Regions from separate parts of the Tissierella carlieri genome, predicted to be linked through region 2. Evidence: riboswitches for the same ligand, from Rfam matches in the RefSeq annotation. Region 2 holds a riboswitch; the other holds the start of a gene.
The links. Region 2 has a riboswitch for thiamine pyrophosphate ahead of thiD (bifunctional hydroxymethylpyrimidine kinase/phosphomethylpyrimidine kinase). Riboswitches for the same ligand answer to the same signal wherever they lie in the genome.
Positions count from the first base shown of each region.

Region 1: another riboswitch for thiamine pyrophosphate. It lies ahead of thiT (energy-coupled thiamine transporter ThiT); the one in region 2 lies ahead of thiD (bifunctional hydroxymethylpyrimidine kinase/phosphomethylpyrimidine kinase).

Region 1 covers NZ_JAHLOH010000053.1:67,566-80,515, reverse strand. The annotation lists gene recG (ATP-dependent DNA helicase RecG) at 1-679, opposite strand, end outside; gene KQI38_RS19390 (DAK2 domain-containing protein) at 736-2,382, opposite strand; gene KQI38_RS19385 (Asp23/Gls24 family envelope stress response protein) at 2,401-2,757, opposite strand; gene rpmB (50S ribosomal protein L28) at 2,970-3,161, shown strand; gene KQI38_RS19375 (hypothetical protein) at 3,203-3,373, opposite strand; gene KQI38_RS19370 (thiamine diphosphokinase) at 3,460-4,095, opposite strand; gene thiT (energy-coupled thiamine transporter ThiT) at 4,265-4,813, opposite strand; TPP riboswitch at 4,871-4,970, opposite strand; gene rpe (ribulose-phosphate 3-epimerase) at 5,009-5,656, opposite strand; gene rsgA (ribosome small subunit-dependent GTPase A) at 5,658-6,533, opposite strand; gene pknB (Stk1 family PASTA domain-containing Ser/Thr kinase) at 6,543-8,492, opposite strand; gene KQI38_RS19345 (Stp1/IreP family PP2C-type Ser/Thr phosphatase) at 8,506-9,237, opposite strand; gene rlmN (dual-specificity RNA methyltransferase RlmN) at 9,250-10,302, opposite strand; gene rsmB (16S rRNA (cytosine(967)-C(5))-methyltransferase RsmB) at 10,359-11,735, opposite strand; gene KQI38_RS19330 (zinc metallopeptidase) at 11,764-12,462, opposite strand; gene fmt (methionyl-tRNA formyltransferase) at 12,482-12,950, opposite strand, start outside.
Region 2 covers NZ_JAHLOH010000050.1:39,792-52,741, reverse strand. The annotation lists gene KQI38_RS18435 (GNAT family N-acetyltransferase) at 67-477, opposite strand; gene KQI38_RS18430 (aminotransferase class III-fold pyridoxal phosphate-dependent enzyme) at 526-1,752, opposite strand; gene KQI38_RS18425 (aminotransferase-like domain-containing protein) at 1,873-3,222, shown strand; TPP riboswitch at 3,309-3,407, shown strand; TPP riboswitch at 3,494-3,592, shown strand; TPP riboswitch at 3,680-3,778, shown strand; gene thiD (bifunctional hydroxymethylpyrimidine kinase/phosphomethylpyrimidine kinase) at 3,858-4,679, shown strand; gene cytX (putative hydroxymethylpyrimidine transporter CytX) at 4,679-5,890, shown strand; gene thiM (hydroxyethylthiazole kinase) at 5,874-6,698, shown strand; gene thiE (thiamine phosphate synthase) at 6,682-7,317, shown strand; gene KQI38_RS18400 (MerR family transcriptional regulator) at 7,467-8,285, shown strand; gene KQI38_RS18395 (HutD family protein) at 8,549-9,145, shown strand; gene KQI38_RS18390 (DUF6323 family protein) at 9,421-9,912, shown strand; gene KQI38_RS18385 (DUF6179 domain-containing protein) at 9,899-11,263, shown strand; gene KQI38_RS18380 (helix-turn-helix domain-containing protein) at 11,448-11,657, shown strand; gene KQI38_RS18375 (hypothetical protein) at 11,787-12,950, shown strand, end outside.

The DNA of each region.
Region 1 (12,950 bases), on a different contig from region 2:
TAATAATAAAAAGTCCCATTTGTAAAGTTAAAAGTTCTTGGAATGAAAGTCTCTTTCTAGCCTTTTCCAATAGTACACTATTCATAGGAAAATGAACATTTATGATAGCATCCTTTATATCCATAAGATCATATTTATCTATTATTTCCTGTGGTAAAAATTCTCTAATCTGATCTATATATTCCTTGATAGAATAATCTATTATCTTCATAATCTCGTTATTAGTTAATCCTTCAGTTAAGGAATATATAGGAGTTATTCGACCTACCTTATTCATAGTTCCTGATTTCTCAAAAACAGGACTCATTATTTGAATCTCCATACCTACCTTATTTATTTTACCGTTTACTATTATTTTTTCACCAACTATAAATTTATCTTTTAAATATTCTTGATTGAACCACACTAAATAAGCATTATGAGAACTATCTTTGACGGGAATTTTTATAATAGATAAATTTCTTCTAGGTCTAAGTATATTGGCTTTACCAATTATTTCAACCTCTAAACTTACTTTTTCACCTATCATACATTCTCTCAAAGTCTTAAATTTTGATCTATCGTCATAATCCCTAGGTATAAAATACATTAAGTCTTCTACAGTATTTATATTTAATTTTCTTAATCTAGAAGCTCTTTTGGGACCTACACCTTTTAAATATTGAATATTTACTGCCATATATGATCCCTCCAAAATTAATCATATTAAAAAACCCCACCAAAGGGCAGGGTAAATTATTCTACAGAAAATATATAGTAGTATATAGGCTGACCACCAAATATTAATTCTATATCTATATCATTATACGCACTAGATAAATAATTTTCTAAATCCTCAGCTAACTCTTCAGTTAAGTCACTTCCGTATAATATTGTAATTAGTGAAGTATCCTCGTCAACCATATTATCAAGTAGTTTTATAGCAACTTCATTTATCTCCTTACCATTTGCTATTATATCGCCTTCAGCAATTCCAATAATATCATCTTTATATATTTTTGTATTATTAAATTCTGTATCCCTAACAGAATAAGTAACTTGACCTGTTTTAACGTAAGCTATGGACTCTTTCATACTTTCTGTATTTTCATCTACAGATTTAGACTCATCGAAAGCTAGTAATGCAGCAATCCCCTGAGGTATAGTCTTAGAAGGAATAACTATAATATTTCTAGAACTAAGTTCCTTGGTTTGTTCTGCTGTTAAAATAATATTGCTATTGTTAGGAAGTATAAATACATTTTTACCTGAAGTATTATCAATGGCCTTAAGTATATCCTCTGTACTTGGATTCATTGTTTGCCCACCAGAGACTAAATAATCTACATTAAGTCCCTTAAATACTTCATCAATTCCCTCCCCAATGGATATTGCTACAAAGGAATATTCCTTTTCAAAATCATTATTTTCTACATTATTAGACTTAGATAATTCCGATTTTAATAAAATCTCCTCATGTTGATATCTCATATTATCAATTTTTATATCTGTCAGTTCTCCAATACTAAGAGCTTTCTCAAGTACTATTCCAGGGTTATTTGTATGAACATGTACCTTTATTAGACCTTCCCCACCTACTACAAGTAGTGAATCGCCTTGTAATGATAATTCATCTCTAAATAAATCAATGTCCTCATATTTAGTATTAATTATAAATTCTGTACAATAACCGTATTTAATATCATCAGTATCTATATGTTCATGGTGGATATATTCCTTTTGTTCCACCTTCTTCTTTTCTGGGGTCTTAACTTCGATTTTATCAATACCTGCTAAAGCATTATATGCACCTGTCAATACATAAATTAAACCTTTGCCTCCAGCATCCACAACCCCTGCTTGCTTTAAAACTGGAAGCATTTCTGGAGTTTTATTTAAAATTATTTCTCCATGATTTATTACTTTTTTAAGAAAAACTAAAATATCTCTCTCTTCTTTACAAATAGAAATAGCATATTCTCCACACTCTCTAGCTACTGTTAATATAGTCCCTTCTGTTGGCTTCATAACAGCTTTATATGCTGTATCAGCAGCCTGTTTAAAAGCCTCAGCAAGTGTTCTAACATCAGCAGTATCTTTTCCATTTAAACCATTTGCGAATCCACGAAAAAGCTGTGATAAAATAACACCTGAATTACCCCTAGCCCCCATTAATGATCCATGTGAAGTGGCTAATGCTATTTTAGAAACACTATCTTCATGAAGGTTAAGTCCTTGCTTTATAGCAGAATTTACTGTAAGCGACATATTTGTACCTGTATCTCCATCAGGAACAGGAAAAACATTTAAGGAGTTTACCTCCTCTTTATTATCTTCTAGGAACTTTGCTGCACCAGCTAAAGCTTTTTTAAGCATTGCCCCATCTAGAATTTCAATTTTCAATTATAGTACCTCCTCAAACTACTTTTCAACTCTTATTCCTTGTACATGTACATTTATTTTGTCTATTTTTAGACCAGTTAAATTTTCAACATTAAACTTAACCCTATCAATTATATTCTCAGCAACTACAGAAATCCTTACACCATATTCCAATATAACATGTAAGTCAATAGTCAATTTATCATCCTTTGTATATACCTTTATACCTTTAGATAAATAGTCCCATTTCAATAACTCAAATAATCCATCTGTCGCATTCTTTGAAGCCATACCCACTATACCATAACTCTCCATTGCAGATATTCCTGCAAGAGTGGCTATGACATTGTCATCTATACTAATTGCTCCATATTCTGTATTGGTCTTGGCTGGCATGTATAATCGCCTCCTTCTTTTCAATATACCATATTCTATATTTTACCCTAAATGTAAAAATAGTTCAACTAAATCCTATGATTATAATAAGATAATAATACATTTTGGTTGCATTTTTACTAATTATTATGTTAGAATATAATGTGTTATTATTGAAATGTAGAAAATATACTTTAAAGTATTTTCAGTAGTAGATTAAGGAGGTGTTTTTCATGGCGAAAGTTTGTGAAGTATGTGGAAAGGGAAAAGTATTTGGTAACAAAGTTACTTTCTCAAATAAAAAGAGTTCAAGAAGTTGGTCACCTAACATTAGATCAGTTAGAGCTGTAGTTAATGGTGGAACAAAAAAAGTTAATGTATGTACTAGATGTTTAAGATCTGGATATGTTGAAAGAGCACTATAATTATGTAATAAAATAAGGCTTCCATATAAAAATGGTAAGCCTTATTTTATTTTTAGGATCAATGCTCCCATTATAAGTAATCCGATTCCAATTAATATTAGAAGTACTTCTATAGGTATAAACTTAATAATTATTAAAAAACCAACTGCAGCTAAAGTTATACCTATTATTTTTCTCATTTTTTGTATATACCTATAGTAAAACCTCTTCATAATCAACACCCCTATAATACTTTATTATATTGTATTCAAACATTAAAGAAATAGTTACAAAAAGCTTAGGATAATTATCCTAAGCTTTAATCTTTTGAAATAAATACTAATGCTTTTCCTCTATGAATTTCAATTATTCCAATATCATCAATAATTTTGTTACTGATTCCGTGGGTAGATCCAAATTTAATAAATTCTCTATCTAAATTATAGAAAAAACCCTTTAAAGATATAATTATTCCCTCTTCTACTATTGGTACAATAGAGATATATTTATCCTCTAAATACTGTAATTCCATATAGTTGTCTATTAAATAGATAATATTATTATCATCTATGATTTTTCCCTTAATTCCTTTATCATGTAAAGTATTTAGCAAAAATATATTTGCCATGGTATGGTCTTGTCTAGTTCCTGTCACTCCCATTAGTATAATTTCCTTATACTCTTTATCTATTAAATATTCCATAGCAAGGGCAGTATCAGTTGCATCTTTAATAGATGAATACTTTTCCACAGTTATATTGTTATCTTTTATATAATTTAATGCAGATTCGCTAATAGAGTCTAAATCGCCCATTACTAAATTAGGCTTTTTATTGATTTTTGCAAGATGATTCATTCCTCCATCTGCACATATAATAAAATCAGATTCCTTAACTACTAACTCTAATATACTATAATCTGTAATAGTCCCACTTGAAATGATTAACCCTTTCATTTACATCATCCTTTTTTATAACGAATAGGAAAGTTCTACGTTAATAGTATAGTATTAAGAACTTTCCGTCAATGAATTTTAAGCAAATTGTCCAAATCTTTGATTTTGTGCAAGTAACCTATGCAGTGACCAAGAAAAACTTCTGCTAATTTTCATTTAGAAGTTTTTCTTATTTTGCTTTTATTGCCTTATTTAATGGTTTCCAAATAATTGCGATTACAATACAAGAAATAATTAATTCTGGAACTAAATAATAAGCATTATATTCAATTGAATAAATCCAAGGATTTTTATCTCCAGCATATTCAGCAAAAAAAACTACACCTGATAAAACATGTGATATCATTCTTCCCAATATCCCTATAAATACAGCTAAAAAAACATTTAAATATCCTTTAAAAGAATTCTTGTCCTTTATATAATATGCAATTCCAGCTAAACCTAGCAAACCAAAAGCTAGCGGATAGTCTAACACAAATTGAATTGGATGATAGAAATAAGGTTTTAAGATAAATTGTAATATACCATAAGTACTTCCTATGGCTAATCCCGGTATTAAACCCCAACGAATGGCAAATAAAATAATTGGAATCATACTTCCAGCAGTAACTGATCCTCCCATAGGTGCCTCATAGACTTTAATATAACTTAGTATAGTAGCTAGAGCAATCATCATACCACCTTCTGTCAACATCTTTACATCCCATCTTTTCACCATAAAAACTCTCCTCCTTTAAATTAATAAACCCATTACCAACGTAGGCAATGGGTATTTAAAGGCTAATACACACTTCCCTACGCTAGCATTACCTAGGTCAGGTCATAAGGGTCGGGATAAATCCACTCTCAGCCAATTGGCTCCCCTAGTGTTAATCTTCTTCAATTAATTCTATTATAGCATATAATTATTAATTTACAACTGTTTAAATTGTCTAGTTCTATGTTCTATATCTTCTGCTCCAAATACATCTGAACCTGCTACTAATAAATCAGCACCACAATTTAAGATTTCCTTGGCATTATCTAATTTCACTCCACCATCTACTTCAACAATAATATTTAGTTCTCTTTCATCAATTATTTTTCTTAGTCTTTTTATTTTTCCCTTCATAGACTCAATGAAGGATTGTCCCCCAAACCCTGGATTCACTGTCATAATAAGAACTAAATCTAAATCCCCTAAAACATACTCTATAGACTCTAATGGTGTAGCAGGGTTTAGTGATACGCCTGCCATGATGCCATAGGATTTTATCTCCTGTATAGTTCTATGAAGATGAGTAGTTGCCTCTTGATGTACAGTTATTAAATCAGCACCTGCATCAACAAAATCCTTAATATACCTTTCAGGTTTATCTATCATTAAATGTACATCAAAAGGGATTTTAGTAATTTTCCTCAGTTTCTTTATTACTGGAGGTCCAAAGGTAATATTAGGTACATAGATACCATCCATTACATCTAAATGAAGATAATCGGCACCACCATTTTCTATTTTCTTTATTTCATCCTGTAAATTAGCAAAATCTGCTGAAAGTAATGAAGGCGCAATTTTAGCCATATTAGTACCTCCTAATGTTTTTTATTTCTTCAAGGAAAAGTAAATAATTTTCGTATCTCTCCTTAGCAATATTTCCTTCTTCTACTTGTTTCTTCACTTCACAATCTGGTTCATTTCCATGTAAGCAACTAATAAATCTGCAATTTTCTCCATATTTATATATTTCTTTAAAATAATTTTTTAATTGAATCTCTTCTTCAATAAAATCTATATTTAAAGAACTAAAACCTGGAGAATCAAGAACAAAGGCATTATCGTGTAATTCTAAAAGTTCAACATGTCTAGTAGTATGTTTACCTCTTTTAGTCTTAGTGCTTACATCACCAGTCTCCAGCTTGAAATTCCTATTAACTGCATTTAATAGAGATGATTTTCCAGCACCTGAAGGACCAGCAAATACTGATATATTATTATCTAATGCAATTTTTAATTCATCAATACCAATTCCCGTTAGTACGCTAGTATTTATCACTCTATATCCTATATTTTCATAAATAGTTTTCAGTTCTAATGCCTTCTCTGGCATTAAATCAGACTTATTTATACAAATCATAATTTCCAGTTTTTCATGCTCAGCCATTATAAGAAATCTATCTAATAGCCAAGTATTAACATCTGGCTTTTTTATGCTCATGACTATTATAGCTTGAGTAATATTTGCTACTGGTGGCCTTAAGAGCTGAGATGTTCTTGGATATATTTCTTCAATATATCCTGTATTATCTTCATCGCTTATCCTAATCTTTACTTTATCTCCTACGAGAGGAGTTAAGTTCTCCTCTCGAAATATACCTCTTGCCCTACACTCTACTATACCAGATTCTGTTTTTACATAGTAAAATCCACCAATGCCTTTTATTATTATCCCATTTACCATAAAAGCCCCCTATTCATCCTTAGTTATAGTCCTTTGATGCACAAGTGTATCATTACAGTATACTTCAAATACAGCACCTATTTTACCACTAAATGTTTCATAAACTGATTCTTCAGTAGCCTTATGCTTTTTATTATATACTATATCTGTTATACCATCTTGAGTTCTTAGTATCTTAATTGTGGTCTCTTCTACCTCTGGCAATGGAGTCAATAAGAAGGTTATTGGTCTCTCCTTATTACTAACATCATTTTCTTCTCCATTATTAATAGATTCCTCACTCGGTCCACTACTTATAAATAAATCAACAGCAGTCTTTGTCTCTAACTTTGTTCCTTGTACATAACTTTGCCAAGTTACTTGATCTTTAGCTACAGTTTCACTTGGCTGAGGTGTTATATCCCCAACTTCAAGGCCTAAATCAAGTATTTTCTTTTTAGCTTCTTCAATATTAAGTCCAACTACTTTTATCATATTTACATGCTTTATTTCTTCCCCTTGGCTTACAACTAATTTAATTCTAGTACCTGGTTCTACAGAGCCACTATCTGGATCTTGACTAATCACCACATTTTCAGGTATGGTGTCTGAATGTTCATAGTCTACTTTTGTCTTTAATCCGGCATCGTTAAGAATTTCTTCTGCATCTGCTAAATCCCTATTTACTACATCGAGAACTTTTACAAGATTATCCCCTTCACTTACGGTCACTTCAATAGTATAACCTTTTTTTACCTTAGCATTTTCTTCTTCGTTTTGAGTCATAACTTCACCAGCTTTGAACTCACTACTTTTCTTTCTACCAACAACTTCAAATTTCAAACCTAAATCTTCTATTTCTTTTTTAGCTTGTTCTTCTTGCATTCCAGTTATTTTAGGAACAGTGACTTCTTCACTAATAAAGAAGCTTTTTAATTTATAGGCTCCTAACCAAATACTAGTTGCCAATAGAAATGCCAAAAATATACCTAAGAAAATAATTTTTCCGCTACCATCCTTCTTACTTGTCTTCTTTGTACTTTTTACCTGTTTCTTGCTTTTCACAATTTCATCATCCTCTACATCAACTATAGGAATTATTTTAGTATGGGAATCATAACCATTTATATCTTCAAAATCAGCATCCTCTATATTGTCTCTTACTTTTTTTAAATCCTTTATTAGTTCAGTAATATTGCTATATCTGTCTGCCTGCCTTTTTTGGACGCATCTTAAAATAATATTTTCAAAGCCTATAGGTATCTGACTGTTTAACTCTCTAGGAGGCTTTATATCTTCTTGAACATGTTTTAGTGCAACAGTTATTGGACTTTCCCCTTGATAAGGTAATTTTCCTGTTACCATTTCATACATAACTATACCAAGAGAATATATATCAGACTTTTCATCAGTATATCCTCCCCTAGCTTGTTCTGGAGAAAAATAATGAACAGAACCCAAAACATTAGAAGTGGTAGTCACTGTAGAACTTGTTGCTGCTCTAGCTATACCAAAATCTGTAACCTTAACTCTATTATCATCTGTAATCATAATATTGTGTGGTTTTATATCTCTATGAACTAAATGGTTTTTATGAGCATGTTGTAAAGCTTCTGCTATTTGATAGGAATAATCTAATGCATTCTCTATAGATAATTTACCTTTTTCTTTTATAAGTTCTTTTAATGTCTTGCCCTTTATATATTCCATAACAATATAATAAATCTGATTATTTCCATCGCTTTCCACACCAACATCATATATATTCACTATATTTGGATGAGAAAGACTAGCAGCAGCTTGAGATTCTCTTCTAAACTTTCTAACAAATTCTTCATCATTTACAAATTCATCTTTTAAAACCTTTATAGCTACAAACCTATCTAGTAGCTGGCACTTTGCTTTATATACTAAAGCCATGCCTCCGCCTCCGATTTGTTCTATTATTTCATATCTTCCACCTAAAATCTTGCCTATCATCTTTTCACCTCATCTAATTAAATTTAATAGCCACTATGGTAATATTATCGAAACCACCTTTATTGTTGGCCATAGTAGCCAGAGTCTCACAGGCTTTTTGGACATCATTTTCTCCCATAAAAACATCCCTAATTTCAAATTCCTTTAACATATTAGAAAGGCCATCACTACACAATAGTAATATATCATTTTTATTACATTCTCTAATTATCAAATCCATTTCTATAATACTACTAGAACCAACAGCTCTAGTTATCATATTTCTTTTTGGATGGATTTTTGCTTCTTCTTTCGTTATGCTACCAGTTTTTAGAAGTTCATTTACAAAGGAATGGTCTTCCGTTATTTGGCATATATTCCCTTCTCTAATTAAATAAGCTCTGCTGTCCCCAACATGTCCTATACAAATTTTATCCTTAAATATGTAGGCCAACGTTATAGTTGTACCCATACCTTTATATTTTTCATCTTCTAGGGACTTAAGATATATTTTTGTATTAGCTTCTTCTATTGATTCTTTTATCAACTTGATTATTATATTTTCATGTAATAGATTATCTTTTGCCTTCAAAAAATTGCTTTCAATAATACTTCTTGCCATAGTACTTGCTACTTCTCCAGCTTTATGTCCTCCCATTCCATCGGCCACCATATATAAGGGAAAATATAAATCCTTAGATGCGTAAAAAGCATCCTGATTATTTTCTCTAATCTTACCAATATCAGAAATAGAACCTATGACCATAATACCACCCCATTAAAATCTTTTATTATCATTACTTTGAGTAACAGCACGCCTTAACTGCCCACATGAAGCACTAATATCTCCACCCATTTCTCGTCTTATAGTTACAGCAATATTAGCTTTAATTAATCTTGCCTGCACCCTCTCTATATTTTCTCTACTTGGCCTGTCCTTTTCAAATTCTTGAATGGGATTTAAGGGAATTAAGTTAATGTGACAATTTAAACCCTCAAGAATTTTAATTAGCTCTTTTATATCCTTATCTCTGTCATTTACATTGTTAATTAAAGTATACTCAAAGGTGATTCTCCTATTAGTCTTTTCCGAATAAAATTTACATGCCTTTATTAATTCTTCTATAGAATATCTATTAGCTATAGGCATTATTTTTTTTCTATCATTATCAAATGGTGAGTGTAAGGATATAGATAAAGTTATTGGTAGATTTTCCTTGGCTAAATCATAAATTCTAGGAACAACACCACAAGTTGATAAAGTGATATTTCTTAAACTAATATTATGACCCTTTTCATCATGGATAATATCTATGAACTTCATAGTATTATCGTAATTATCTAGAGGTTCTCCACTTCCCATTAATACTATATTAGAAATACTTTTTCCTAAATCCTTTTCCATCATATAGATTTGATTTACCATTTCCGCCGGGGTTAAATTCCTTATTAGCCCTTCTTTAGTAGAAGCACAGAAAGAACACCCCATCTTACAACCTACTTGAGTAGATATACAAGCAGTTAATCCATGATTATATTCCATAGCCACAGATTCAATAATATTCATATCATCTAATGAAAATAAATATTTTTTGGTATTATCGATTTTGGAAGCAAAGACTTTGTAAATGTCTATCTTATTTATTTTTGTATTTTCTATTAGATACTTTCTTAATTTTTCAGGTAATATCTTTAAATCTTCAATATCTAATTTTTTATTTCTATTAAAATATGAAAATACTTGTTCTCCTCTAAAGGCTTTTTCTTCTATAGAAATCATATATTTCTTCAGTTCCTTCAAAGTTAAACTATTTAGTTCAATCTTGTTCAAATAATCACCTCAATGCTATCCTAATATAATATTATACATAATTATTAAATATATATCTATCTTTCTTTAATTATTTTTGCAATATAAAATCCATCAGTATTGTGAATATGAGGAAATAACTGGATATATCCACTTTTTAAAGTTGTTATATCCTGTTTATTGTTCATTTTATCTTCTATATTAACTAGCTTGAAATTTTTATTTTTCTCTAAAAACTTATTAATCAAATTAATATTTTCATCTTTTTCTATAGTGCAGGTGCTATAAATTAATATTCCACCTATTTTTAAATAATCCTTTGCATTATTTAAAATATCATATTGTAGCTTAACTAATTCATCTATATCTTCTTCTCTTCTATTTCGTTTAATCTCAGGTTTCCTCTTAATTAGACCTAGACCAGAACAGGGAGCATCTAATAACAAATAATCTGCAATATTTACTAAAGATTCATCTCTTTTAGTTGCATCGGAAATAGAAGTTTCAATAATATTAATATCGAGTCTCCTTGCATTTTCTTCAATAAGCCTAATCTTATGTTCATAAATATCCCTACTCAATATTTTTCCTTTATTATTCATTATCTGTGCCAGATGTGTTGCTTTTCCTCCAGGGGCACTACAAAGATCGACAACTGTACTTCCAGAAATAGGATCCATGATTTGTCCCACTAAGGTACTACTCTCATCTTGAATAATAAAATGTCCTTTTTTAAATTCGGGAAGTTCAGTTATTCTAACAGGATTTTCTATGATTAAAGAGTCCCTAGCATAGATACCATCCTTAACTATAAATCCATAATCTATTAATCTTTCTTTTAACTCATCTTTATTAGTCTTTAAAGTATTTATTCGTATATTTAACTCAGGGGATTCATTATTTTTTCTACATAGTTCTTCAGTGAATTCATCACCATAATCTTTTATCCATCTTTTTACCATCCATTTGGGATGAGAATATTTTATCGAAATATAATCTATCTTATCTTTCACTTCTATTTTCATAAATTCATCTTTATTTCTACTTATATTTCTTAAAATTCCATTTACAAATCCAATAGTCCCTTTATGCCCATGCTTCTTAGCTAAATTAACAGATTCATTAACTGCTGCACTAGGAGGTATTCTATCTATAAATATAAGCTGATATACTCCTATCTTAAGTATAGTTAAAATAACCGGATGAATTTTCTTCAACTTTATTTTTGATGCTTTTGATATTATATAATTTATGTAAATATCATTTTCCAAAACTCCATATACAATTTCTCTAATTAATCCCTCTTCCTTATGATCTAGTCCTTCTACTAAATGTTTTTTTATAGTTATATTAGAGAATGCTCCATTTTCAAAAATTTCGTATAGTATATTTAATGCTATTTCTCTAGCAGATAAATTCATTCTAACACCTCTGTATTTTCTATTAATATTCAAAAAAAAGGGGGACTTATCCCCCAAATTTCTAATCTCTTCTTCTACTTGTTAATGCCAACAACCTGAGAAGTTCTCCAATAGCCACTAATGTTGCAGCTACATAGGTTAATGCCGCGGCTTTTAATACGTCTTTTGCTGGTTTAATCTTATCTCTTTCCATAATCCCATTTTCCAATTGAACTAAAGCTCTACTACTTGCATTAAATTCTACAGGCAATGTTACAATTTGAAATAGCACTACAGCTAAAAATAAAGCAATTCCAAGTTCGATGAAAAATGGAGATATTGCAAATCCAATAATAATAAACAACCATACAAGCCTTGAACCAATATTTGCAATCGGTGCTATATTATTTCTAAGAATTAATGGAAAATATCCTTCAGCATGCTGGATAGCATGACCTACTTCATGGGCAGCTACACTCATAGAAGCAATACTATTTCCTCCATAAATAGAACTGGATAGTCTTACAACTTTAGTCCTAGGATCATAATGATCTGTCAATTTTCCTCCTACTTGCTCAACTCTAACATCGTGGAGTCCATTTCTATCTAATATCATCCTTGCAATCTGAGCACCAGTATACCCTGTTCCGCTAGAGATTCTAGAATATTTATTGAATGCTGAACTAATCTTAAGCTGAGCATAGGAAGCAAATAGCATCGCAGGAAGAACAAATAATATCCATGAACTATAATATCCACCACCATAATAGTTTCCTATCATTCCAATTCTCCTCTCTTATCTACTTTAAAATAATACCTTCTTCTATAGAGTTTCCTCTTAAATATTCTTCTACTTTTAATTTCTTCTTCCCAGGAAATTGAATTTCTTCTAAAATAACAATTTTATCCTGTGTATTCACATATATGCCTTCTTTGTCTACCTTTATTATCTCACCATTATTTCCTTCTTTGACTTTATCTGTCAAACTTGCTTTGTGTATCTTTACAATTTCATCTTGATATTGTGTATATCCAGAAGGCCAAGGTTTTAATCCTCTAATTAAATTTATGATATTTTCCCCTTTATCATTCCAATTTATTCTACCCATATCCTTATCTAACATATGAGCATATGTTGATAAATTATGATTCTGAGGAGTTTTAGTTAATGCTCCATTTCTAATACCCTCTAAGGCCTCTATTATTAGCTCTCCTCCTAGCTCAGAAAGCTTATCATGTATACTTGGAGCATCATCATCTGAACTAATC
Region 2 (12,950 bases):
ATCAAACTTCTGATATAATTATGATTCTATATTCGTAAAAATTAATGAGAATCGAATTTCAAGTTTTTACAGCCTAGTTCTTTTTTTCATCATAAACTTATGGGATTCCCTAGTAAAACCATATTGCTCATATAATCCGTGGGCGTCTTGAGTCGCTAGAATACCTAGCAATCCTTCTAATTCTTTAGTTGTCATAATATTTTCCATCAGTTTTTTTCCTAAACCATTGTTTCGATGATTTATGTCAACTATTATGTCACAAATCCAATAAACTGTAGAGTAATCTGTAACCACTCTACCAAATCCAACTAATTTGCCATTCTGGTATACTCCATAACAGATCGAATTTTCAATAGATTTAAATATTGTTTCTTCAGTTCTGTCATTAGCCCAATAAGATTGTTTTAATAATGATTTTACTGATTCAATATTTAATTTTGACTTATCTGTAGAGATATAATATTCAAAGTTGTTCATTTTATTACCTCCATAATTTTAATGATAATTTACCTAATAGCAGATAGGTTATTTAAATTTTATAGTTGAATCAGATTCTAGAATAAGTTCAAGAGAATTGCATAAGTTATCGATTTCTTCACTTTTAATTATTAATGGAGCATAGAAATGTAGATAATTATAAACATCTGAATATCCAATGAAAAAACCTCTTTCGAGAAGGACTTTAAATACTTCTGATGCTTTATGTCTTTTATCAAGAACCGCAACGTTCATCATTCCTCTTCCACGTACTTCCATTATTCCACCTGTACGTTCACCTATTTCAGCTAGTTTATGACGAAAATATTCTCCTATTTTATTTCCGTATTCAACGAGATTTTCATTTAACATGACTTCAATTACTTTCCTTGCTACCATACAACCTAGAGGGTCGTCCGTATGGGATTGAACGTATCTAAAATCTATTGACTCTACTATCTCTGCCAACTCTGAATGAACCAGCAAGCCGCTTATAGGATAGCCGTTTCCAAGACCTTTACCCACTGCAATAAAATCAGGAGAACTTGATTCACAGTCAAAGACCTTATAGTGTTGAAATCCAAACCATTTACCAGTTCTGCCGAAGCCTGTCGTAACTTCATTTGCTATAACAAAGCCTCCTGAATTTCTAATATTTTTAACTAAAAATGTGATTAGCTTATCTGGTGGACATAGGACAAGACCCCCTGAATTTCCAGATTCAAAAACAAATGCAGCCATATGTGAGAAATCTATATGATTATACTTACCACATTTTTCGCAGTTGGAATCTTTTGTACAGTTGAGGCATTCATATACATCTAGATCTACCCATTGATTAAGGTTTCTAGGCATTCTCAGTTCTGGAGATGTACCAAGATAAGAAATTGATAAGGAGAGTTTCTTTAGTCTACCAGTAACAAGTTCAGCCAGTAAAACAGCTAGAGAAACAGCCTCACTTCCCGATGACATAAAGGTGCCTTTATAGTTTCCATTAAGTTTAGACGCTTCAGTAAGTTCTTTTACTAAGGCCCCTGGGTGTTCTGTATCAAAATATTGATGAGTATGAAATAAATGTCCCGCATTTTCAACTATAGTCTCCACGACTTCTTTCTTGCTGTGACCTAGGACAGCAGCCCAACATCCTGATTCAAAATCAATCAGTTCTCCATATTCTTTAGTTTTGATTCGAGTACCTAAAGCTTCCATGACTGTTATGGAAGTATCTGGACTTGCAAACATTTTCATGCATCTATCTTTGTATAGTTCATCCACCTTTATTACCTCCAATATATTGAATTATTTTAGGTTAAGTATATAATGAAAAATATAGTAGTTCAATTATGTAAAATTCATTCTGTACTATTACAAAATATGGTGTAGAGGTGAAAAATGATGAAAAAAAGTAAAGTTGAGATGGTTAAGGATTTTATATTTAGAGAAATTAAGGATGGGAAAATAAAAAATGGTCAGCGGCTTCCAAGTTGCAGAGAAGTATCTTCATACCTTTCTATAAATAAAATAACTGTAAATAAAGCATATAACGAATTGGAAAGGGAGCATAAGGTATATAGTATTCCTCGCGGAGGTTTTTACTTGATTGATTCAGAAGAAAGGTTAAAGGTGGTGCAGGAAGAGGTGGATTTTAGGACAGTTAAGCCAGATGAAAAACTTATTCCATATAGAGAATTCACTCATGTAATGAATAAGGCAGTTGATATGTATAAAAATACATTGTTTGAATATGAATCTAGTGGTGGACTATCTTCTTTAAGGGATACATTAAAGTATGAATTTGAGAAGGACGGAATATATACTGCTGCTGAAAGGATAATAATTACCAATGGAGCCCAACAAGCTATAGGGTTAGTATTTCAATATCTATTTGGGAAAAGTAAAGGTAAATTACTTGTTGAATCTCCTACATACAGTCTTGCTTTAAAATTGGCAGATCATTTAGGTATTGATATTATAGGAATTGAAAGGAGAGTTGATGGTTTTGACTATAAAGAAATGGAAATAATATTTAAGTCAGGTGAAATTACTGCCTTCTATGTTATACCAAGACATCATAATCCTACCGGTTATACTCTTTCTGAAAAAGACAAGCAGAAAATTGCCGAACTCTCTTATAAATATAATGTGCTTATTATAGAAGATGACTATTTAGCAGATTTAGGCTCAAGAAAAGGTTCTATGTCAATACATTATTATGATATAAGCAAACGTACTATTTATATACGAAGCTTTTCAAAGGCTTTCATGCCTGGAATAAGGATGGGAGCAGCAGTACTTCCAGAATCCATGATTGAGGAAGTGATTAATATTAAGCATATTAGTGACTTGAATACATCAAAAATTCCACAAGCAGCACTGGATATTTTTATAAAATCAGGAATGTACGAAAAACATATTAAAAAAGTCAAAAAATCTTATGAAACTAAACTTAAGAAGGCAGCTAAAATCGTTAAATCATTAAGCCCGTTAGGTTTCAGTTGGTATGTTCCAGAACATGGAATATTCATATGGCTCTATCTGCCTGAGAATATAGAGGCTGTAGAATTTGAAAAGAAACTTGAACATCATGGGATTCTTGTAAAAGCAGCATTAGAATTCTTTCCAGAAAAATGGTCTAAAGAGAAGAATCAGAGGAATTATAACTACATAAGGATTTGCATATCTGGTGTTCCACAAGAAAGTATAGATGCTTTGGCTACTATAATTTCAGTTATGAAAGCTGAATAAAAATAATAGTATTTATAAAAGCTAAAGAAAAAATTATACTTTTGTAGCTTGATTATGTTATTACTATGGGATATAATCAATATAGTTAATATTTGTGGGGGGACTATAAATAGTTGAGAAGGTAAAACCTGACCCTTTGAACCTGTTGGCTAATACCGACGTAGGGAAGCAAATCACTTACATTATTGTATTTGATTAGGGTGCTTCTCCGTATAGAGAAGTACCCTATTATTATTTAGATAGAGTTATTAAGTATAAAAATTGATATAATTAATATTTGCGGGGGAACTATAAATAGTTGAGAAGGTAAAACCTGACCCTTTGAACCTGTTGGTTAATACCAACGTAGGGAAGCAAATCAATTACATTATTGTATTTGATTAGGGTGCTTCTCCGTGTAGAGAAGTACCCTATTATTATTTAAAATAGAGTTATTAAGTATAAAAATGAATATAATTAACATTTGCGGGGGGACTATAAATAGTTGAGAAGGTAAAACCTGACCCTTTGAACCTGTTGGTTAATACCAACGTAGGGAAGCAAATCACTTACATTATTGTATTTGATTAGGGTGCTTCTCCGTGTAGAGAAGTACCCTAATTTATTATATATAAAGAACAAAGGGAGGAATTTCAATGAAAAAGGTACTTAGTATTGCTGGATCAGATTGTAGTGGAGGTGCTGGGATACAAGCAGATTTAAAGACGTTTTCTGCACATGGGGTGTTTGGAATGAGTGTCATTGTTTCAGTAGTAGCAGAAAATACGAGCCGTGTTATCGATATACAAAATATTACTCCAGATATGATTGAGAAGCAGATTGATGCAGTATTTGAGGATATTGAGGTTGACGCTGTGAAAATTGGTATGCTGTCTACACAACTTTGTATGGAGGCAGTAGCAAGAAAACTGGAGCAATATAAGCCGTGTAATGTTGTAATTGATCCTGTAATGTATGCGAAAAATGGTTGCCCACTTATGGACCCCGATTCCATAGATACGTTGATCAAGGTTGTACTACCTTATGCTGATTTACTTACACCTAATATCCCAGAGGCTGAGAAGATATCAAATATTAAGATAAGCAGTACAGAAGATATGAAAATAGCAGCAAAGCTTATTTATGATATGGGGTGTAAAAATGTTCTTGTTAAAGGTGGTCATGCTATTGGAGATGCACTGGATATTTTATATGACGGTAAAGAGTTCTATTATTTTGAAACTCAGCGTATAAATACAAAAAATACTCATGGAACAGGTTGTACTTTCTCTTCGGCTATTGCTTCCAATCTTGCACTTGGTATGACTATGCCTATTGCTGTAAAGCAGGCTAAAAAATATATTACTACAGCAATTGAACATTCGTTAAACATTGGTAAGGGTAATGGACCAACACATCATTTTTATGACCTATATAAAAATGGTTTGAATATTAAGGAAAGTAAAGGAGATTTATAATGAAAAATGAAAATCAACAGGTGTCTACCTTTAGTCAAATATTATTATGGTTTGGTGCAGCAGTATCTATTGCTGAAATTATGACAGGAGCCTTGCTTGCTCCTTTGGGACTAGCCCAAGGTATTTGGGCTATTATTATTGGTCATGTAATTGGAGGAGCTATTCTTTTTCCAGCGGGGCTGATTGGTGCAAAAACTGGCCTTTCTGCTGCTGAATCTGTTCGCATTTCTTTTGGTAAATATGGTTCATTTGGGTTTTCGTGGATTAATATATTACAGCTTCTTGGTTGGACTGCAATTATGATTATTAACGGAGCAAAAGCATTTGATGGAATTACAAATCATCTTTGGGGCTATCAGAATGAAAGGTTATGGTGTATGGTTATTGGATTACTTATTTGTATTTGGGTAGTAATTAGTATTAAAAATCTGTCAAAATTAAATACTGTAGTGATGACGGTCTTGTTTATATTTACAATTATTCTTGGTTTTACGGTTTTCAAAAATACTAGTGGAGTAATTGTAATGGAAGAAACTATAAACTTTGGTACCGCGGTTGAACTTAATGTAGCTATGTCCCTTTCTTGGCTTCCTCTTATATCTGATTATACAAGAAAGTTGGAGAAGAAAATCACAGGTACTTTATGGAGTGTAATAAGTTATTTTGTTGGTAGTACAGTGATGTTTGTAATTGGACTCGGTGCAGCAATTTACGCTGGCACATCGGATATTACAGCCATATTAATGTCTGCAGGACTTGGCTTGATTGCTCTTGTAATTGTTCTATTTTCTACAGTTACTACTACATTTCTCGATGTTTATTCTGCAGGAGTAAGCACAGCGAATTTAAATAAAAAGGTAAATGAAAAGTTTGCTGCTGTTATTGCATGTGTCGTAGGTTCATTACTTGCAATGTTTGTTCCTATTAGTCAATATGAGAATTTTTTATATCTTATAGGTTCTGTATTTGCACCTTTATTTGCCATTCTGTTTGTGGATTATTTTCTGTTGCATAAAAAAGATATAGATCCTAGTCACTCTCATAGCATAAGAAACATAATTTTATGGGTGATTGGATTTATCGTTTATCGTTTACTTATGCCTTATAACTCTATTATAGGAATCACGTTGCCTGTAATGGCGGCAATTGGTTTTATATGTTTTATTATAAATAAAAGAAAGGCTGGAAATACTAATGAATTATTTAACTAACGCTTGCGTGGACTTGCTCCGCGAAGTCAGGATAAAAAATCCACTGATTCATAATATCACTAATTATGTGACAGTAAATGATTGTGCAAATGCCATTTTGGCAATAGGAGCCTCTCCTATTATGGCAGATGATGTTGCAGAAGTAGAAGAAATCGTTTCAATATCTTCTGCTCTTGTAATTAATATAGGAACTTTAAATCAACGAACTATTACTTCAATGATTATCGCAGGAAAAAAAGCCAATGAACTTCATATTCCCGTAGTTTTAGATCCTGTTGGAGCAGGTGCCTCTTCACTGCGAAACAAAACAACACAGGAAATTCTCTCAGAAGTAAAAATAGATATAATTCGTGGAAATTTATCAGAGATCTCCTTTGTAGCTGGACTAAGTGCTTCTACAAAAGGAGTTGATACTTCAAAAGCAGATGAAAGAAATGATGCGGAAGCTATTGCGAAGTCAGTGGCGAATAAATATTCTTGTGTTGTGGGAATTACAGGACAGGTAGATGTCATTTCAGATGGCATTCGTGTTGCTAAAGTAGCCAATGGTCATAAACTGCTTTCCAAAGTGACTGGTACAGGCTGTATGACATCTGCACTTGTAGGTAGTTTCTGCGGTATAACAAAGGATTACTATACAGCAACGGTTACAGGAATTACTGCAATGGGAATTGCCGGTGAGATTTCCTTTATAAAAACTAGAGAAATGGGAACAGGTAGTTTTCATATTGGTATCATTGATACTTTATCAAATATGAACAGCACATATTTCGTAGAAAGGGCGAAGATAGATGAAACCGAATATTGATTATACACTCTACCTTATAACAGATAGAGAGCTTATGAGTACAGAAAAACTGGAAACTGCTGTAGAGCAAGCCATTTTAGGCGGTTGTACGGTAATACAATTGAGAGAGAAAAATTGCTCATCTTTAGAGTTTTTTGAAATAGCAATGAAAATAAAGGAAATTACAGATAGATATCAGATTCCATTAATAATTAATGACCGAATTGATATTGCATTGGCGATTGATGCTGATGGTGTACATGTTGGTCAGAGTGACATACCTGCAACCATTGCAAGAAAATTGATTGGTGACAATAAAATCCTTGGTGTATCTGCATCTACCTTTGAAGAAGCAATAAATGCACAGTCAGAGGATGCAGACTATCTTGGTGTCGGAGCAATGTTTACAACTGGTACGAAAACAGATGCAAAGATTACATCCATAGATGAACTTGCACGAATACGAGAACATATTAAACTGCCTATTGTGGTGATTGGAGGAATTAATAAGACTACAATACCAAAATTTGAAGGCATAGATATCCATGGGCTTGCAGTGGTCTCAGCTATTATTTCGCAACCAGATATAAAAGAAGCGGCTAAGGAGTTAAAAAGTATGTTTAGGAAAGGAAAAAATTGATGACTGCTTTTAGAGCTGCATATTTGATTTAGATAGTATAGTTTTCAAGAGTCAACAGATAATTTTTAAATTATTTGTTGACTCTTACACTATGGTATACTTTATACTGTAATTGAGCTCAAAAAACACATATATGTGAGATAAGATAAATGTTAAAAATAGGTGATTTTTCAAAACTATCAATGATCAGTATAAGAATGCTACGTCATTATGATGAGATTGGTTTACTTATTCCCGAGAGTATAGATGATTTTACAGGTTATAGATATTACAGTGAAGCACAATTGCCTCTTGCAGGTCGTATTAATGCACTAAAAGATATGGGATTTAGCCTGGCATCTGTTTCTAAAATACTGAAAAATTATGAAAATCCACAGGCTCTAAGGGAATATTTATTGTTAAAACAGACAGAAATTCGAGAACAAGCGGAGGAAATAAATCGACGTTTACTGCTCATTGAGACTACTATTCAGAGACTTGGAAAGGATGATAAGACAATGAATTACAATGTAACGTTAAAAGAACTTCCTGAAAGATATGTGGCAAGCGTACGTAGGATAATTCCTAACTATGATCAGGAAGGAATGCTTTGGAATATTCTCATGGAAGAAACAGCGTCTCTTCATATGCAAGATGGTGAACCGTGCTATACTTTAGCTATCTTTCATGATGGAGAGTATAAGGAAAGTGGAGTAGATGTAGAAGTTCAGAAATCAGTGCGTGGAAATTATGAAGACACTGAAAATGTTAAATTTAAGACCGTTGCCCCCATTCAAATTGCATCAGCTACCTACAAGGGAAGTTATGACCAAGTTATAGAAGTGAATGAAGCTGTAGCCAACTGGATTCGAGATAATGGATATGAATTTAATGGTTTATCCTTCTGTATTTACCATGTTAGTCCCTATGAAACACAGAATCCTGAAGAATGGGTAACGGAAGTATGCTACCCTGTGAAAAAGAAATAAAATGAAATGATAAAAATCGTCTGTTATAAATACGGACGATTTTTTGATGTTTTATAAATACTACCCGCTATGAATTGATTTCCAAAAGTTAGAGAAAAAATCTAATATTTAGTTAAAATCCAAACTTATAGTGGCGATTTTAAACTATCTGTTATAGAATATATGCATAGTACAGGTTATTCTGCACGTCATGCAGCAGCAAATTTTAATATAAAATCCCATATATCGATGTGCAAGACTATCAAAATAATAAGGAGAATAAAATGGAGATTAAGACAAGACTAATTAAAGAGGATGATTATATAACAACAGAATGGTCAGGAGGGAAGACTACTCAATTATTTATCTATCCAGAAGGTTCAAATTATAAAGAGTTTAATTTTAAATTCAGATTAAGCTCTGCCACAGTAGAACTAGAAAAATCAGAGTTTACTAAATTAGAAGGAGTAAATAGATTTATTACGCCACTTGATAATGAACTTAAATTAACACATAATCATAAAGAATATATCAATTTAAAGCCCTTTCAAGTATACGAATTTGATGGAGCAATAGATACTACTAGTTATGGTCTGGCAAGAGATTTTAATTTGATGCTTAGGAATGGAGCTAAAGGACAGCTTGAGAGCATTTATATAGACAAAGAACATTTAGTAGTAGAAGAAATTTCTTTCGATTTTAAGGAAGCCTTTTGTTTCATATATACTTGGGATAATGAGGTATATGTTGATATCAATGGAGATACAAATCCTATTAGCCCATTTCAGACTCTTTTAGTTAGGTCTAATAACAATACTCTAAATCTAAAACTAAGATCTGAAAATCTAGCTAATGTTTTAATAGCAAAGGTATATGTATAATTAAACATAGAAGAGCATTTGCTGTATTTTAGACATTATGTCTTAATTTATTGATATACAGGAATAACAATAAAAGCAATAAAATAATTAAAAAACGAACATAACTGTTCGCTGTAATTATTTTATTGCTTTTTATATTTGTACATGATATGATATAAGATACGCAATAAATCAAAAATATACAATTATACATTTTTATCATAACATATTTAAAAGGGCGTGTCAATAGGATATTGAAAAAAATAAAAATAATTTATCATAGGAGGAGATTTATTTTGTTATTCGAAATAACTAGCTTAGGTTCATCCTTGATATTAAAACAAGCTGTGGCAGAAATAGAAAGATGTAATGATTTTACTGCTCAGTTTAGGCTGACTTTATCCCATCATGATGCTGTCGAACTAGTTGAAACTCGTGCTCTGGCATTAAAAACCAATGGTCGGATTGAATTTGGAGGAGGTTCCATCAACAAAATAATTAAAGAGTTTTGTGATTCCCCTTATATTTCTATGTACAACTATGCTGAAACACTTCACGAACTTACTGAAATCTTTTATTTTTATAAAAATGAAACACTTGATTTGATGAGCGATGATGAATTGATAAAATTTATGAAGAATAGTTTTGATGGAAAATGCCAGGGATCATTGGAATTACTTTCAGAAAGAGAACTTGCTAATATGGCTCGCAACTTAAGATATGGATATCCTCCGGATTATTCGGAGGATTTGGAAGAATATGAGGAGGATGAATATGGGGAATATTAAAAATCGACATATCATTGATAGTAATAATTTGAGTGAAGAATCGTATTTTATTTCGATTCTGCAAGAGGCATATGCTTGTGGACTTCTATATGATTCAGATATTGAAAATATTCAGTTGCAATGTATTGATTTTTTAGCATATAAAAGTGAAAGATACAATGGTGGCGAAAGTAGTTCCATAAGAGTAGAGGTTGCTGAGAATATAATGAAATCCAATCTCTACACAATAGGGCTGTATTTAAAATCATTACCTGATGCTCACAGTGCGGTTAGTGAACTCAAATCAACAAGGATTGATGAAATTTATAAGAAGGGGAGAGATTTGATTGATGAGAAAATTCGCACTGTAAAACATATCTACAAGCTGGCTAAAAAGAATAAGGTTTTTACATTAAATTATACTTATAATGCAACCCTTGATGATAATGGGATAGGAACTTTTTTTAGGTCATATAATCCAGATTATGAGGCTCATGAGACTCCTGCATCAATAGATTATCAGCTCTGTAATCCAGTGATTAATTTGGAGGGGATTGAATTTATTCAAAAATATCTTGAGAATTTGCTTATTGAAAATGAGTTTTGTAGAAATTTTGATACACAAGATATTCACTATCTCCTTTATGGATATGACGAAGGATATAAAGATTTGCTAATTAATATCTTTGAACATGTATTGACGGCGGGGCTAGGGTGCTTGCTTGCCAATAAAAGTATTAAAAAATTGGAGATTTCAGAAGATGAAATTCAATTTTTAGATAAAGAGCTATCAAAGGATACTAATTATTCACTTGCCTTGAAGATTCAAAATGCGGCTAAAAAATTAATTGAAAAGATGAATATTATAAATCCTTTAGTTCAAGAGTATATTGAAAGAAGCTTACCTAAAATCACATCTAATATTGCCTATGGAATTAAGACAAATGCTCTGGATAAAGTATTTGTAATTCCGATTAATCCTGACTTGAAGCAGAAGATTAAGTTTTTGCCTGGTGTAAAGATGGAAGATGAAGATTATAGAAAATTAATTAATCAATTATTAGTCTGTGAATATTCATTGGATAAGATTGCAATTATAAAAGAAAAAGTAGAGTCATTTAATGATTTGGAAGATATCCTTTTTGATGCAGAACTAAATGGTGAAGAGATGGCTTTAGTCTTTGATATGCTTGAAGATATTGAGATTGCTGCACTCATTAAGCGGAATTCATTTGAATCGGATATTCAAGCTGTAGATTTATCTGAAGCTGAACATGAGCTTCGATTAAATTTAGAAGATTATATAAACCATCTTCCAATAGATAGAAAAGAACAGATTTTTGAAATGGTGGATGTCATTATTGATGGATAATCTTTTTATCTGGAATGAGAATACAACTAAATTTGGTTGTTTCAGTCAACTCTTTACTAAGGCTCATGGAGTTTGGTATCAAAATATTGATGAGTATGCAATAAATGTCTGACCTTCAAAATCAACTGCAAATCCTTTGAAATTTTTAGCAACAGTAAATATAATTAAAGCGAGAGGTGATTAGATGAAGGAAATAAATATTGCAAAAACACTAGTAGTTAAGAGAAAAGAAAAAGGTATTACTCAAGAAGAATTAGCAAAATATATCGGTATTTCAAAGGCCTCTATTTCTAAATGGGAAACAGGACAAAGTTATCCTGATATTACTTTTTTACCACTACATGGATATTATTTCAAAGAAATATTGAAGAAAAATAATTATAATTTAAAATAAAATGGGAGATAAAAAGAATATCTATTTAGTTTGATTCCATTATGTAATTATTATGTAATTTTTTTGTAAATACTCCTAGACTTCTTAGTTATATAATAAAGTTAATTCAATAAAAAAAGGAGAATAAAAATGAGACAGAAAATAAGAAGAATTGCTTCAGTTACATTAGGTTTTACTATAGCTATTGCACCACTACCACAAGCATCACTGGGATATTTGAGTGGAATTACAGCTATGGCAGAACAGACTAAAGCAAGTGACAGATTACAAAACTCAATATCTGCAATTATTAATAAAAATGATAAAAGCTACGATTATATGAAAGATAATAAATATATGAATTTAGCTAATGAGTTAGGAGTTAATCTTTTAACAAAATATAGTAAGGAAAATGAGAGAAAAATAAGTAAACATTTTAATATAGGTAATTTAGATGGAGATAACATTCCTGAAATTATAGTGTATGAACAAAGAGATTTCAGCAACATGGATGATGAAGGTACATTAGTATTATATAAATATAAAGATGGTGAGTATAAGGAAATAGATAGAGTTTCTATGAATTATGATAATGGAGTTGAAAATATAATTATAGGAGAAGGAAAAACAGGAAAAAATGCAATTTTTATAAATTCCAATGTAGGAGCACATTCAGGACAATTTTATCTTTTTACTCTTGAGAATGATAAATTAGTTAATAGAATAAGCTCTAAAAAAGCAAATCTTTTATCAGTATATCCAAATGGTGAGATAAAAGATATTGATAAGGATGGGATACTTGAATTTTCCATACAAGAAATTGATCCTGAATCTGCGGATAGCAGTTCTGTCAACTCAGAAAAGATTAATATATGGTATAAATGGAATGGAAAAGATGGAGTTAATTTTGTGAAATATGAGAAGGTAGGAGAACCTAAAGAAGAAAAAACAGATAAAAAAGTAGTATCTAATTATAATGAATTTATAAATAAAGGGAATTTATCAAAAGCATTTGATTATTTAAATGAAAATAAAGATAAACTTTCTATAAGAGATAATAGTGAAGGGGTTAGGACATATTTGTCAGCTTTAAATGAAGAGCTTAGTTCAATGAATACTACCTTCAATAAATATCAGGAAAAATATAAAATGTTTGAAAATCAAGGCATCATGAAAACATATAAATTGAAAGCTACTGATTTAAATGATGTAAATATTATTAAAAATGCTTCTACTTTTTCAAAGGAAAAAGATTTGAAAGAATTACTTCTAAATGCCAACAGTATAGGATTAAAAGTGGCTACAGCCGAAGGA